4 regions of the Paenarthrobacter sp. TRD_SC_7 genome follow, and region 4 is predicted to be linked to each of the others. Evidence: predicted binding sites of a transcription regulator. Region 4 holds the regulator's gene; each other region holds the start of a gene.
The links. The regulator LexA, encoded in region 4, represses DNA repair genes until DNA is damaged. The targets are predictions, from matches to a motif close to TCGAACANNTGTTCGA.
Positions count from the first base shown of each region.

Region 1: ruvA (Holliday junction branch migration protein RuvA) is a predicted target of LexA. The motif match lies at 1,913-1,928, and genes of this name have one in related genera.
Region 2: AC0J5Z_RS03090 (HNH endonuclease signature motif containing protein) is a predicted target of LexA. The motif match lies at 2,279-2,294, and genes of this name have one in related genera.
Region 3: AC0J5Z_RS02780 (shikimate dehydrogenase) is a predicted target of LexA. The motif match lies at 1,785-1,800, and genes of this name have one in related genera.

Region 1 covers NZ_CM149587.1:2,565,635-2,569,199, forward strand. Annotated here, with positions in the region: gene pdxT (pyridoxal 5'-phosphate synthase glutaminase subunit PdxT) at 1-483, shown strand, start outside; gene AC0J5Z_RS12550 (YebC/PmpR family DNA-binding transcriptional regulator) at 487-1,242, shown strand; gene ruvC (crossover junction endodeoxyribonuclease RuvC) at 1,309-1,887, shown strand; gene ruvA (Holliday junction branch migration protein RuvA) at 1,991-2,635, shown strand; gene ruvB (Holliday junction branch migration DNA helicase RuvB) at 2,628-3,565, shown strand, end outside.
Region 2 covers NZ_CM149587.1:616,158-619,722, forward strand. Annotated here, with positions in the region: gene AC0J5Z_RS03085 (4-hydroxybenzoate 3-monooxygenase) at 1-463, shown strand, start outside; gene AC0J5Z_RS03090 (HNH endonuclease signature motif containing protein) at 556-2,229, opposite strand; gene AC0J5Z_RS03095 (VOC family protein) at 2,669-3,127, shown strand; gene AC0J5Z_RS03100 (hypothetical protein) at 3,192-3,565, opposite strand, start outside.
Region 3 covers NZ_CM149587.1:558,066-561,630, forward strand. Annotated here, with positions in the region: gene AC0J5Z_RS02770 (MFS transporter) at 1-717, opposite strand, end outside; gene AC0J5Z_RS02775 (IclR family transcriptional regulator) at 920-1,690, shown strand; gene AC0J5Z_RS02780 (shikimate dehydrogenase) at 1,897-2,808, shown strand; gene AC0J5Z_RS02785 (bifunctional sugar phosphate isomerase/epimerase/4-hydroxyphenylpyruvate dioxygenase family protein) at 2,808-3,565, shown strand, end outside.
Region 4 covers NZ_CM149587.1:3,269,894-3,273,458, forward strand. Annotated here, with positions in the region: gene AC0J5Z_RS15755 (histidinol-phosphate transaminase) at 1-506, opposite strand, end outside; gene AC0J5Z_RS15760 (LysM peptidoglycan-binding domain-containing protein) at 585-944, opposite strand; gene lexA (transcriptional repressor LexA) at 1,293-2,036, shown strand; gene AC0J5Z_RS15770 (ATP-dependent DNA helicase) at 2,086-3,565, opposite strand, start outside.

The DNA of each region.
Region 1 (3,565 bases), 700 kb from region 4:
GAAGTCCGTGATCCCCTGCGTAAGCGCATCGAGGAGGGCCTTCCCGTCTATGGCTCCTGCGCCGGCATGATCTTGTTGGCCAATGAAATCGCGGACCCGGCTACAGACTTGGACGGTAATCCCCAGCAGACTTTTGGCGGGCTGGATATTACGGTCCGCCGGAATGCTTTCGGACGACAACGAGAGTCCTTTGAAACGGACCTCGATTTCAGGGGCCTGGATTTCAGTGCAGGGGAGTCCGGCGTGAATCCCGTTCACGCGGTATTCATCCGGGGCCCTTGGGTGGAGCGTGTAGGTCCGGGCGTGGAAGTCCTTGCCCAGGTTGACCCCGACCACGCCAGCCACACGGCTACTTTGCATGGAGTGGCTAGAATTGTTGCAGTGCGTTCCGGCCAACTGCTGGCCACCTCCTTCCATCCGGAAGTGACGGGAGAGAAACGCGTGCATGAACTCTTTATTCGAATGATCAGAGGAGAAGCGTAAAGCATGTCAGGCCACTCCAAATGGGCGACCACTAAGCACAAGAAAGCCATCATCGACGGCAGGCGTGCAAAGTCGTTCGCGAAACTGATCAAGAACATCGAAGTTGCTGCCCGCATGGGAGGACCGGACCTCGCGGGCAACCCCGGCCTTGAACTGGCCGTCACGAAGGCCAAGAAAACCTCGGTTCCCAACGACAACATCGACCGTGCCATCAAGCGTGGGGCCGGCCTCACCGGCGAAGTGGTGGACTACACCGAGATCATGTATGAAGCCCGCGGTCCCCAAGGCTCGGCTTTGTTGATTGAATGTCTGACCGACAACAAAAACCGCGCTGCTTCAGAGGTGCGCTTGGCAATCTCGCGCAACGGTGGCACCATCGCCGATCCCGGTTCCGTGAGCTACCTCTTCGCCCGCAAAGGGGTTGTTGTGCTCCCCAAGAACGGCCTCAGCGAAGACGACATCCTGATGGCGGTCCTGGAGGCCGGCGCCGAGGAAGTCAAGGACAGCGGTGAGAACTGGGAAATCCACTCCGAGCCCTCGGACCTCCAAGCCATTCGCGACGCCCTGAAAGAAGCAGGCATCGACTACGACACGGATGAAGCCGAATTTGTTCCGTCCATGCAGGTGGACTTGGACGTCGACGGCGCCAAGAAGTTTATGAAGCTCGTGGATGCACTGGAAGACCTGGACGATGTCCAGAACGTCTACAGCAATGCGGACCTCAGCGAGGAAGTGCAGGCTGCCCTCGACGCCGAGTAGTCGCGTGGGGTGCAGCGCAACAACTTTGATCACCAGCAGGTTTACAGCCATCAGGAAGGCCCGGACTTGACTCTTCGCGTATTGGGAGTCGATCCGGGCCTTACCCGTTGCGGCATCGGTGTGGTGGACATTGAGCGGAACCGCCGGGCCACCATGGTGGCCGTCGGAGTGGTGGGCACGTCCGCCGAGCTGACCTTGGACAAGCGTTTGCTGGTGATTGCCCAGGCCATTGACGAGTGGCTGGACCTGCACAAGCCGGATGTCGTCGCCGTCGAACGTGTTTTCTCGCAGATGAACGTGAGCACGGTGATGGGCGTAGCCCAGGCGTCGGGCGTCGTCATCGTGGCGGCAGCACGCCGTGGCATCCCGGTCGCCTTGCATACACCTTCCGAGGTGAAAGCCGCAGTTACCGGCAGCGGCACTGCCAACAAGGATGCGGTCACCAAGTTGGTGACCAAGATTCTGCGCCTGGATGCTCCACCCAAGCCGGCTGATGCTGCCGACGCACTCGCCCTGGCCCTCACCCACGCGTGGCGCGCAGGCAGCGGCATGGGTTCAGTTGGTGGCGTCAACGGAAAGGGCGGGCTCACGCCCGCGCAGAAAGCGTGGGCCGACGCCGAAGCAAAAGCGCGCCGCAAACGGTGATTGACGGCTGCCCTTGCTAGGGTATTCGTAGATATGTTCGGATAGTCCGCTTTGGCCGCAGTATTCACGGCACCGGAGCAGGCAGTATTTCAGGAGCCGGGTCTTGATCAGTTTTCTCCGTGGAACCGTAGCCCACGTTGGTTTGTCCACCGCTGTTATCGACCTCAACGGTGCGGGTATGAGTGTCTTCGCCACACCGCAGACCTTGAGCCACCTCACGACAGGAACGGAAGCCAAGCTCTTCACTTCCATGATCGTCCGCGAAGATTCACTCACGCTTTTCGGATTTGCCGACGACGACGAACGCGAAGTCTTCGATGTCCTGCTCAGCGTCAGCGGGGTAGGGCCACGCTTGGCCTTGGCCGTCCTCGCCGTGCACGAACCGGAAGCCATCCGGGTGGCGGCACACACTGGTGACAGCAAGGCATTTACCAAGGTGCCGGGCATCGGTCCCAAGGTGGCCGGCCGTATTGTCCTCGAGCTGGCCGGGAAGTTGGTTCCGCACGGAACCGGTACCGGTACTGCTCCCGCCGCAGCCCCGAACGCAGAATGGAAGCCACAGGTAGTCGCAGCCATGACCAGTTTGGGATGGTCCGAAAAAGACGCCAACGGCAGTATCGACAAGGCCATGGCCGACTCGCCGGAACTCGTGGACGCGGGGAACGTGGCCCAAATACTCCGCGCCACGCTGCGGTGGCTGGGCCAGGACGGCGCACGCGCAGGCAACCGCGTAGGCAGCCGTGGCTGAGCAGTCACTCGTCAGCGGGGGAGAGGAACCGGAAGAGCGGGTCATTGAGGCTGCTCTCCGACCCAAGAACCTGCACGATTTCGTGGGTCAGCATCGGGTCCGCAAGCAGCTTGCGCTGGTTCTTGAGGCCTCCAAGATGCGTGGCCGCAGCGCCGACCACGTACTGATGTCCGGACCTCCGGGACTCGGTAAGACCACCCTTGCCATGATCATTGCAGCGGAAATGAACGCGCCGCTGCGTATCAGCAGCGGACCGGCCATCCAGCACGCCGGCGACCTCGCAGCCATCCTTTCCTCGCTGTCGGAGGGCGAGGTCCTGTTCCTTGACGAAATCCACCGCATGTCCAGGCCCGCGGAAGAAATGTTGTACATGGCCATGGAGGACTTCCGCGTGGACATCGTGGTGGGCAAAGGAGCAGGCGCAACTGCGATTCCCTTGGAGCTCCCGCCTTTCACCCTGGTAGGTGCAACAACCCGAGCAGGACTTCTTCCGGGACCCTTGAGGGACCGCTTCGGTTTCACCGGACACCTTGAGTTCTATTCGGTGGCCGAGCTCGAACTTGTCCTCCGTCGTTCGGCCGGGTTGTTGGACCTCAAGGTTAACTCGGCCGGGTTCACGGAGATCGCGGGCCGATCACGCGGCACCCCGCGTATCGCCAACCGTCTGCTTCGCCGTGTCCGGGACTGGGCGCTCGTTCATGGCATCGAGCAAATCGACGCCCGTTCGGCGTCAGCGGCCTTGGACATGTATGAGGTGGATGAGCGGGGATTGGACAGACTGGACCGCTCTGTATTGGAAGCCCTGATCACCAAGTTCAACGGCGGCCCTGTTGGCTTGTCCACGTTGGCAATTGCCGTGGGTGAAGAACCGGAAACGGTGGAGACCGTGGCTGAACCGTTCTTGGTGCGCGAGGGACTTTTGGGGCGTAC
Region 2 (3,565 bases), 2.0 Mb from region 4:
CATCTGGACGGAGTTCCGCAAGCGCGTCAACGGCAACGGGTTTGAGCTCAAGGAAGGACCCGTCCTGGAAAAGATGGTCTTGCCGTTCCGCAGCTTCGTCCACACCCCCATGCGCCACGGCAACCTCTTCCTCGCCGGCGACGCCGCGCACACGGTCCCACCCACCGGCGCCAAGGGCCTCAACCTGGCTATCCACGACGTCAAGGTGCTGTTCGAAGGCCTGGATTCCTTCTACTCCAAAGGCTCGACGGCGCTCCTGGACTCCTACAGCGATCGCGCCCTGGACCGCGTGTGGAAGGCCCAGCACTTCTCGTACTGGATGACGTCCATGCTCCATACCGTGCCAGGTGCCGACGACTTCCACCGCGCCCGCCAACTTGGTGAACTGCATTCCGTTGTCACATCCGAGCACGCCAAGGCGTATCTGGCGGAGTCATACACAGGCTGGCCGGCTTCGCGGTAGCTCTGGCCGAAGGCAACATCTCTCGCGTACCTGCCCACCGACACACACCGTTATTCAGGCAGTCCCGCCCTCGGCCCGCACCCGTTCCACGTTTATGTTCTGTGGGGTGTGTGGTGGTGGTTGCGTCGGGGTGTTTGGTTGGGGTCGATGTGGGGTGGGGGGATGAACCAGGGGACGCCGGTTGTCATGTCGATGCGCCAGTTTTCTTTGTGGATGAGGTGGTGGTGGTGGCTGCAGAGCAGGGTGCCGTTGTTGGTTGATGTGGTGCCGCCGTGGGACCAGTAGGTGGTGTGGTGGGTTTCGCACCAGGGTGCGGGCATGGTGCAGTCGGGGAAGGCGCAGCCTTGGTCGCGGGCGGTGATGGCTTTGCGGATGTGGGGTGGGAAGATCCGGGTGGTGCGGCCGATGTCCAGGACGCGGGATTCGCTGCCGAGCAGGACGGGGATGATGTCGGCGTCGCAGGCGATTTTGCGGATGGTGTTCGGGTGGATGGGGCCGGTGAACGTCGCTGTCCCGGTGCTGAGCCGTTGGTGGTCGTTGAGTTGGTTGAAGAGGTCGCGGTGGTCGATGGTGACGGTGAGTTGGGGTCGGAGACCGCCGTTGGAGGGCAGTTTCCCGGTGCTCATCGCGACGCTGCAGGCACCGACCAAGCCGTCGAGGAGTTTCTGTGCCCGGCTGCGGCGGTCCAGGACCGGTCCGGTGGGGGTGTCCTCAATGGCAGGGCCGGTGGGGGTAGAGCCACAAACTGTGGCTCCCTGCACCGCTGATGCCTGTGTTGTTGGTCCGTGCGTATCCGAACTGTGCGCGCTTCCGTGTGCGGTGTCGGGCTCGTCGTGGCTGTCGCGGAGTCTGGGGTTGGTGGCGGCGTTCATGACGGTGGCCAGGGTTTCGTATTGTTCGGCGGTGGCGAAGATTTCGAGGTGGTGGAGTCCGTGACGGCGTCGGCGCCGGAGGAACGCGCCTTGGAGTTGGCGGAGAACTTCTTCGGACGGTTCGGGGCCGTCCTGGTCGATTCTGTCGGTCCAGCGTTTGGCCATTTTGGTGACGAAGTCGGGGTCTGTTTCCATCGCGGTGGTGGTCAGTGCCCGTTCCATGTCCGTGATGGTGTCCTCATCGGTGAGTTGCCGGACATTGTCCAGGGCGGTGCTGATGATCGTCGCCGAGCGGGCAGGCACCAGCGCGGATCCGACCGCCTTGGCCAGTAATTCGCGCCGGGCCGGGATCTCCTGCCCGGTCATTCCCGCCTGGGGCAGCACCTCGGCCGCGAGGGCGAGCCGTCGCCGGGCTTCACCGATGCCGATCCGCAACCGTGCCCGGAGGAACTCCGCCGCGTTCCGGTACCCGTCATCCAGGACGCTGGCCGCTCCCTTAACCGTCGTACCCGTGGCTGGCTCAGTCCAACCCGTCCGCCACTCCGGCGCTGCCACCGTCGACCTCGGTTGGGCTTGCTGTGCTTCCTTCCGGGTCCGGTCCACCGCCTGCGCCGCGACAACCTGCAAGAACTCCAACGACCTGGAGATCTCCTCGATCCTGCCGGCAAAAGCAGCGGCCTCAACAAACCCGAACAGCCGCGCCTCATCGACCGCTATTGATCGCAACGCGTCCGCTGCAGCGACACCCTCAAGGAGCGCTACTTCCAGTGCAGGCGCACCAGACGAAAGGGACACCGCCAGCAACGAATCTGGTGCGGTTTCCCTTGGCTTGGACCATGCCGCGGGCGCCTGTTCGGGTGCGGATTCGCCGGGCGGGGACCATGCCGCGGGCATCGACTCGGGCGCCTGTTGGGGTGTGGATGCCTGTGGTGTAGACGCAGACCCGGGCACCTGTTCGGGTGCGGATGCCTGTGGTGTAGACACAGACTCGGGCAGCCCAACAGGCGCCGATTCCCCAGACTTGGACACCGACTCAAATCCAAGAAGTAGCCCAGTGCTCCGGGAGTCATCCGCGACGGTGCCTGCCGCCGTCGTGCTCTTTAGCGCCGCAAGGCGGGAAGGCGTATCCAATGACATGGGAGGGACGCGCCGGGGCACCTCACCGGCACCGGGCGAGCCTGCCCGCCGTGCCAAGATCTGCCCGATGCCTTCCATAAATCAACCCTGTCACGATGACTCGACAGCCATCAGCCCTCATCGGTGCTATGTGGAAAACCCGGTCCGATGCTCAATTTGTTGAGCGAATCCGGGCTGCAGGATCTACCGTACAAACATGACTAATGAACCAAGCCCCAAATCACCGGTCCGGCAGTTGCGGCTCGTCGTGGAGGCTGAGGACTACGACGCCGCGTTGGCGTTTTTCCGTGACGCCTTGGGCCTGCCGGAGCAGGCTGCTTACGAAGGGGATGGGGACGCCCGCGTCACCATCCTGGACGCCGGCCGAGCCACCCTGGAGATTTCCAACCCCGCCCAAGTCCGGCTCATCGACCAGGTTGAGGCCGATGGCCAGCCCAGCGCCAAGATCCGGATTGCCTTCGAAGTGGAGGATTCCGCCGCGACCACCAGGGAATTGGTCGAAGCCGGGGGCACCCTGATTGCAGAACCCAGGGAAACCCCATGGAAGTCGCTGAACTCCCGGCTCGAAGCCCCCGCCGGACTTCAGATCACACTGTTCCAGGAGCTCGAGTCCACTGAAGAACGAAGCTCCAAGCCCGGTTTCAAACGCCCTTGACCAAAGGCGGCCTTCAGTCTCGTCCCGCTTGTCGCGTTTAGCGGGCATTGTCTTTGTGTGAGGCCTAACCGGCGAAGCCGCTTTGGTGGTCGATGCCCGCTTGGTCGACCTTTCGGTGGAAGCGCATTCCGGCCTTGCCACCGACGATGGCGCCGATGAGGGGGACGATCAGGGCAATGACGAGGCCAATGATGCCGCTGGCGGTCATCAGGCTTCCGTCAACGGGGATCTGTGGTGGGCCGTTGAGATTGCCGAGAATGTTGAACTGGCTCCCTGCCACCGCCGCGAGGATCGCCGCAATGATGGCGATGATGATGCCCCATAGCCACACGGCGAGCCCTTGCTTCGCTCCATCAAAACGGGCCATGCGTCCGGCGACGTATCCTCCGCAGTAATACGCCAAGAATAAGACGATTGCCAGCACGATGCCGCTAACTA
Region 3 (3,565 bases), 1.9 Mb from region 4:
AAGGTCGGCAACGGGAAGCTTGGAGATTTCATTGTTCTTCTTGGCTTCCGCGAATGCCGGCGGCTCGTGGAGGGTGCGGCGGATGAAGAAGGCCACCAGGACTACCACTGCGCTGAGCCAGAACGGGATACGCCAGCCGATGCTGTATTTGATGTCGTCAGGAAGTGCCACGACGGGAATGAAGACGAGTGCTGCGAGGATCTGGCCACCTTGGGTGCCGGTAAGGGTCCACGAGGTGAAGAAGGAACGGCGGTTGTCCGGGGCGTGCTCCAGTGTCATGGAGGAAGCCCCGGCTTGCTCACCGGCGGCAGAAAGTCCCTGGCAAAGGCGGGCGACTACCAGCAGGATGGGAGCCCACCAGCCGATGGTCTTGAAGTCCGGGAGGCAGCCGATGACAAAGGTTGCTGCACCCATAAGGACCAGCGTGAACATGAGGACCTTTTGCCGGCCGATCCTGTCGCCGTAGTGACCAAGGATCACGGCGCCCACGGGCCGGGCAACGTAAGCGAAGCCGAACGTGGCGAAGGACATGATGGCTGCGTTGGCATCGGCGGAGGGGAAGAAGACGTGTGGGAAAATCAGGGCCGCGGCGGAGCCGAAGATGAAGAAGTCGTAGTACTCGACGGCGCTGCCCAGGAAGCTGGCAAGCGCGGCCTTCTTAGGGGTTCCGACGGTGGTTTCAGTGCCTGGCGTCGCTGACGGCATTGTTTGGCTCATGGGGGTTCCTTCTGTGACGACGATGTCGCGGATCTGGCTTCTGTGGGGAGACCAGAGCGAGGTGCGGCCGGATCATCCCGAAAGTAACCACATGGTGAGAGCTACTTGTGCAATACAGCAATAGTGGCTGTGAGTGGGGTCACTTGTCAAGAGATGTAGCCACCATCTAGCAATAGCTCTCACGATGTGAGAGCATCGAACTATGAGTGTGAAAGAGGACACAAAGACCGACATGGTCGGCAAGGCATTGAGCCTGTTGGTATTACTGGGCAATGAACCTCGTGGGGCAAGTGCCGCGGATTTGGCGAGGAGTGCGAACCTTCCGTTCAGCACCACCTATCGGCTGCTGGGTTCGCTGACACGGGACGGCTTTGTGGATTACGAGCCCGATGGGCGCCGCTACCACCTGGGCTTGCGCGTGTTCCAGCTTGGTCAGAGGGTTTCCAATCATCATGGCTTTGCTGCCACCGCACTGCCTGTCCTCCAGCGCGTCACCGAGCGCACGAACGAGGCCACCATCTTGTCTGTCCGCGACGGGAATCACCACCTCACAGTGAACAAGGTCGACGGGCCAAAGACGTTCCGGGTTACCAGCGACCCCGGGCATCTTGGCGCCTTGCACACGACGTCCGTGGGCAAAGCGATCGTGGCGTTCGAGGATGAGATCGAGCGGAAGCGCCTTCTGGAGGAGCTTCCCCTGGACCCGTTGACCGAGCACTCGATTACCGACCGCGACAAGTTCCGTGCGGAAATCGAGCAGGTGCGCCGCCAAGGCTACGCCGTGATGGACGAAGAAAACGAGATCGGCATGCGCGCAGTTGCGGTGCCGGTCCTCAACTCCCAGGGCCACGCTTTCGCGTCGCTAGCCACTGCGGTGCCGGTCTTCCGCCTCACCATGGAGGAACTCATTGCACACGTACCCACCCTGCAGGAGGCTGCGGCTGAACTCGCGGCCCGCTTGCCCCAGCGATGACTCCTCGTTGTGAGGCCCACTCTGCGTGCCAAATTGGCGGCGGAGCGTGCAAAGCGGGCCCCGCAACGCACCGCCTGACGTGCTTGTTCGCGCTAAGAACAAGCGTGCGGAATATGAACACTTGTAGTAATCTAAATAGCACCCGGTCAGGCGGCGCCACGCAAAGCGCCAAAAGCCCGCGGTGCTGAAGTCAAAGGAGCTTTAGGATGAGCAACCGAGCCGAGTCCGTTCTGGTGGGCCTCATAGGCGAAGGCGTCATGCCCTCGCTCACGCCGCCCATGCACGAACGCGAAGCCGATGTGCAGGGCCTTCGCTTGCTGTACCGCCCCCTCGACCTGCTGGAACTCGCATTGCAGGCCACCGCCGTCGGGGACCTCCTCACAGCAGCCCAGCGCATGGGCTTTAACGGCCTGAACATCACGCATCCGTGCAAGCAGCTGGTGCTTGAGCACCTTGATGAGATTTCCGACGACGCCCGTCGCCTGGGTGCCGTCAATACAGTCCTCATTCGGGACGGCCGGTTCATCGGCCACAACACAGACTTCTCCGGTTTTGGTGCCGCTCTCAGCAATGGCCTCCCGAACGCAAAGCTGGACCGCGTGGTCCAGTTGGGTGCAGGCGGTGCCGGTTCCGCCGTCGCTTACGCACTCCTCAAAGCCGGCGTTAGCACGCTGGACCTGGTGGACATGGAGCCGGCCCGCGCCGCGGAACGTGCCGCCGAACTCGGCGAGCTCTTCCCCGCAGCCACGGTCACGCCGCGCACTCCCGCAGAGCTAAGCGAGATCATGCCCCTCGCCGACGGCTTGGTGCACTGCACTCCGATCGGCATGGCCGCGCACCCAGGCCTTCCTTTGGACATCGAGCTGCTGGAACGGCGGCACTGGGTGGCTGACATTGTCTACCGCCCCATCGAGACGCAACTGGTCCGCGAAGCGCGTGCCAAAGGCTGCGACGTCCTCGACGGCGGCCGGATGGCAGTCGGCCAAGCGGCCGATGCTTTCCAGCTCATCACCGGACGGGAAGCTGACCGCGAACGGATGCGGGCACACTTCCTGGAGCTGATCGCAGTGGAGGACGCCCAAGCTGCGGCCCCCGAGCTTGCGAAGGCGGGCCACTGATGCGCACCGGAATCGCCACGGTCTGCCTATCCGGCACGCTGAAGGAGAAGATGCAGGCCTGTGCCATCGCGGGCTTCGACGGCATCGAAATCTTCGAGCAGGACCTCGTCACCTCCCCGCTCAGCCCGGAGGACGTCCGCAAGATGGCGGCCGATCTCGGCTTGGGTCTGGATCTCTACCAGCCTTTCCGAGATTTCGACGGCGTCACTCCGGAGCTGCTGAAAGCCAACCTGAAGCGGGCGGAGGCGAAGTTCAAGCTCATGGCCCGCTTGGGCATGGACACCATCCTGGTCTGCTCCAACGTCGCCACCGCCACGATTGACGACGACGATCTCCGCGCCTCCCAGCTGGCCGAACTCGCCGAGCTGGCGGGGGACCACGGCGTGAAGGTCGCCTACGAAGCTTTGGCTTGGGGTAAATACGTCAACGACTACGAGCACGCGTACCGCCTGGTTGAAATGGTTGACCACCCCAACCTCGGCACCTGCCTGGACTCGTTCCACATCCTTTCCCGCGACTGGGACACCGCGCCGATCGAGCAGACCAACGCCGAGAAGATCTTCTTCGTCCAGGTTGCCGACGCCCCCAAGCTCTCCATGGACGTGCTGTCCTGGAGCCGCCACTACCGCGTATTCCCGGGCGAAGGGCAGTTCGAGCTCGCCAAATTCATGGGCCACGTTGTCCGTGCGGGTTACACGGGGCCGGTTTCCCTTGAGGTATTCAACGACGTCTTCCGCCAGTCGGACACCGAGCGCAC
Region 4 (3,565 bases):
TTCGGTGAGCACAGGAATACGATGTTGGCACCCGTTTCCCGAACCTGCGCGGCGGCCGATTCGGCGTCCAGCCCGTAGTCGTCAGCACGCACTCCGCGGACGTACTCCGTGTCCGTCCCACTCGCCAGAAGGGGGTACATGGAGTACGTGGGCGGGAAACCGAGCGCCTTGCGTCCCGGTCCACCAAATGCCTGGAGGATTTGCTGCAGGACCTCATTGGATCCGTTGGCGGCCCAGATGTTGTCCGGAGAAAGTTCGTGGCCAAGGTACTCGGCCAGGGCTTCTCGGAGTTCAGTGAACTCGCGGTCCGGATAGCGGTTCAGTCCTGTGGCCGCAGCGGCGACAGCCTCGGTGATGGCGGCTTGGACATCCGCCGGTACACCATGAGTGTTTTCGTTGACGTTGAGCAGGATGGGGACATCAAGCTGCGGTGCGCCATAGGGGCTCAGTCCACGCAGGTTGGTCCGGAGGGGAAGTCGGTCAAGTCGCTCAAGCTGGTCACTCACCAACACAGTTTAAGGGGCGGCCGGGACTGCCGACTAACTGTGACGCCAGGCGATCGGTACCTGCGGACGGTGGACGACTCAGTTTGCAGGGACGAACAGCTGTTGGCCGGGCAGAATGCGGCCGCCACGGAGGTCGTTCAGCTGGATGATCTCCGCGATGACATCACGCGGGTCCCGCTCCGGAGCGGCCGCGCCGGCAATGCCCCAAAGGGATTGACCCGGCTGGACAGTGACGGTGACTGCAACGGGCGGACGCAATTGGGACTGGGAGTCCGACGCCTTGGCCGGGGAGTTGATGAAACCGGCGAGGGTCAGCAGCGCCGCCACCAACAGCATTGCCGGGATGCCAAAGAAGACAATCCGTCCCCGTCGGGTGAGACGCAGGCGAGCGGGTGCCTGAGTGGTGCGGAAATCAGCGAACGTAGTGATTGCGGACATGAGCTGAGCCCTTCTGAGCTATTGCCAGGTTCCGGGGTGCCCGGAGCTTGGCGGCCAATTCTTTGCGTTCCCGTCCTCAGATCCCGGATGTTCGAACACTCTGTTCGAACATCCGGCTTCAGTATCAGGTTTATAGAACACATATTCGAACCTTGCTATGACATTTTTAGCACTTATCAACGAACGGTGTCGAGACTCGCTAGAACAAATGTTTGATAAACGCTTGTGCCTGCCCTACGTTTGAGTGAAGAAGCAGCACTGTTTCAGTGGAACAGGAGGGTCTGACATTTTTTGCAGACCCAACATCCCCGGCAACCTTCGGGGCGGAATGGAAAGGCATTGGCGAACATGGCAGCGAAAGCCACAGGCGGCGGGGCACCCCTGCGGAGCCAGCAGCCTCAAAAGAGTCCCAAGAGCCTGACTGTCCGGCAGAAGAAGATCCTGGAGACCATCCAGCGGTCGGTCAATGACAACGGTTACCCGCCCAGCATGCGTGAGATCGGTGACACTGTGGGTCTGGCGAGTTTGTCGAGCGTCACTCATCAGTTGTCACAATTGGAGAAGCTTGGCTATCTCCGCAGGGATCCCAAGCGTCCCCGCGCCATGGAAGTCCTGATGCCGTTGACCCTTGATGGTGGGCCCATTCCGGGCGTGGAAGCGCCTACCACCCTTCGAAGCGCGGGTGGCCTTGCCGTAACTGAGCTCGCTAGTGCCAGCGATACCGCCATGGTTCCGCTGGTTGGCCGCATCGCAGCCGGTGGTCCGATCCTGGCTGACCAGACAGTGGAAGACGTGCTTGCGCTCCCCCGGCAACTTGTGGGGCATGGCGAATTGTTCATGCTGAAGGTAGCCGGCGATTCCATGATTGATGCCGCCATCTGTGACGGTGACTGGGTGGTGGTCCGTCGCCAAAACGACGCCATCAACGGCGACATCGTCGCCGCCCTGCTGGATGACGAGGCAACCGTGAAGACCTTCCGGCAGCGGGACGGTCATACATGGCTGCTCCCGCAAAACACCCAGTACGAACCCATCCTCGGCGATCAAGCCACCATCATGGGCAAGGTAGTTTCGGTACTGCGCTCCCTCTAGGCGTTTGCTCCCCCTGGACACCAGCAGGTCTCCAACGGGAGCAGGCGCCCTACGGGGCTTTAGCTGACCCCAGACGCTCCAAAACGCCACGCACCACTGAGCGGTCCGTTGTCGCCCAGAACGGCGGCAGGGCGGCACGCAGGAAGCCTCCATAGCGTTCCGTCGATAGCCGTGAGTCGAGCACCGCTACAACTCCCTTGTCACCCGTGGAGCGGATCAGGCGGCCAGCACCCTGCGCCAGTCGAATGGCAGCATGCGTAGCTGATACGGCCATAAAGCCATTCCCACCTGATTGCGCGACTGCCCGGGATCGCGCAGTCATCAGGGGATCATCGGGCCGCGGGAAGGGAATGCGGTCAATTACCACCAAGCGGCATGAGCCACCCGGAACGTCTACGCCCTGCCACAGTGACATGGTTCCGAAGAGACAGGTGTCAGGCTCATCCGCGAATTGCTTTACGAGGGCCGCCATAGTGGATTCGCCTTGGCAGAGGATATCCACGTCCAACCGGAGCCGCATGGCATCGGCTGCTTCTTCGGCCGCACGCCGTGACGAGAACAGGCACAGGGCTCCCCCGCCGGACGCGCGGATGAGGTCTTCCAATTCGTCGAGCGCCTCGGGCGAAGTACCACGACCGGGTTTTGGAAGGTGCTTCGCCACATACAGGACACCCTGTTTGGGATAGTCAAAGGGCGAACCCACATCGATCCCGGTCCAGCTCGGGGCGCCGTCGCCGATGAGGCCGAGGCCACCTGCTGCCGGTTCGAAAGCCGAGCCGATGGCCAGCGTGGCGGAGGTCAGCACCACGGTGTGGCCGGCAAAGAGGCCTTCGCGAAGCCGTCCGGCAACGCTGAGCGGCGCGATGTTGATCAAGGCCGGGGCAGTTTCGTCCGGTTGTGAATAGCCCTGCTGCGGGTCGAACGTGCTGTTCCGGGAGAACCAGACCACTTCACGGTTCTCCTTGGCGGCCAGCATTCGCTCGCACAATTCCAGGATCAGCATGAGCCGTGAACGCGCCAGCTGCCGTCCGCCGTCGACTGTGTTTGACGAATCCGTCTTCGAATCCGAGAGGGCAGCGCGCGTGGCATCCCGCAACTGGTCCAGGCAATCGAGCTGTTCGTCGTTGAGGCCATTGGCCAACAGCCCGTTGGGCACGCCGGCGATGGCCATATCCAACCGCTCCGCTGCAGCGTTGAGGGCGTCGACCGTGATGGCTGTGTGCTTGCGGGCACTCGATGCCGCTGCGTGGACCATGGCCACTGATAACTGGCCGGAAACAGCTCCGGTCACCCGGTCCTGAAGCTCGTGCGCCTCGTCCACCACCACGACGTCATACTCAGGCAGCACAGCAAGCCCTTCAAAGGCGCTGACGGCCAGCATGGCGTGGTTGGTGACCACGACGTCGGCCTCGCCTGCCCTGGAGCGCGCCAGCTCGCTGAAGCACTCTTCTGCCAGGGGGCACTTCTGGGCGCCGAGGCACTCCATGGACGTCACGGATACTTGCCGCCAGGCCCTGTCGGTGACGCCG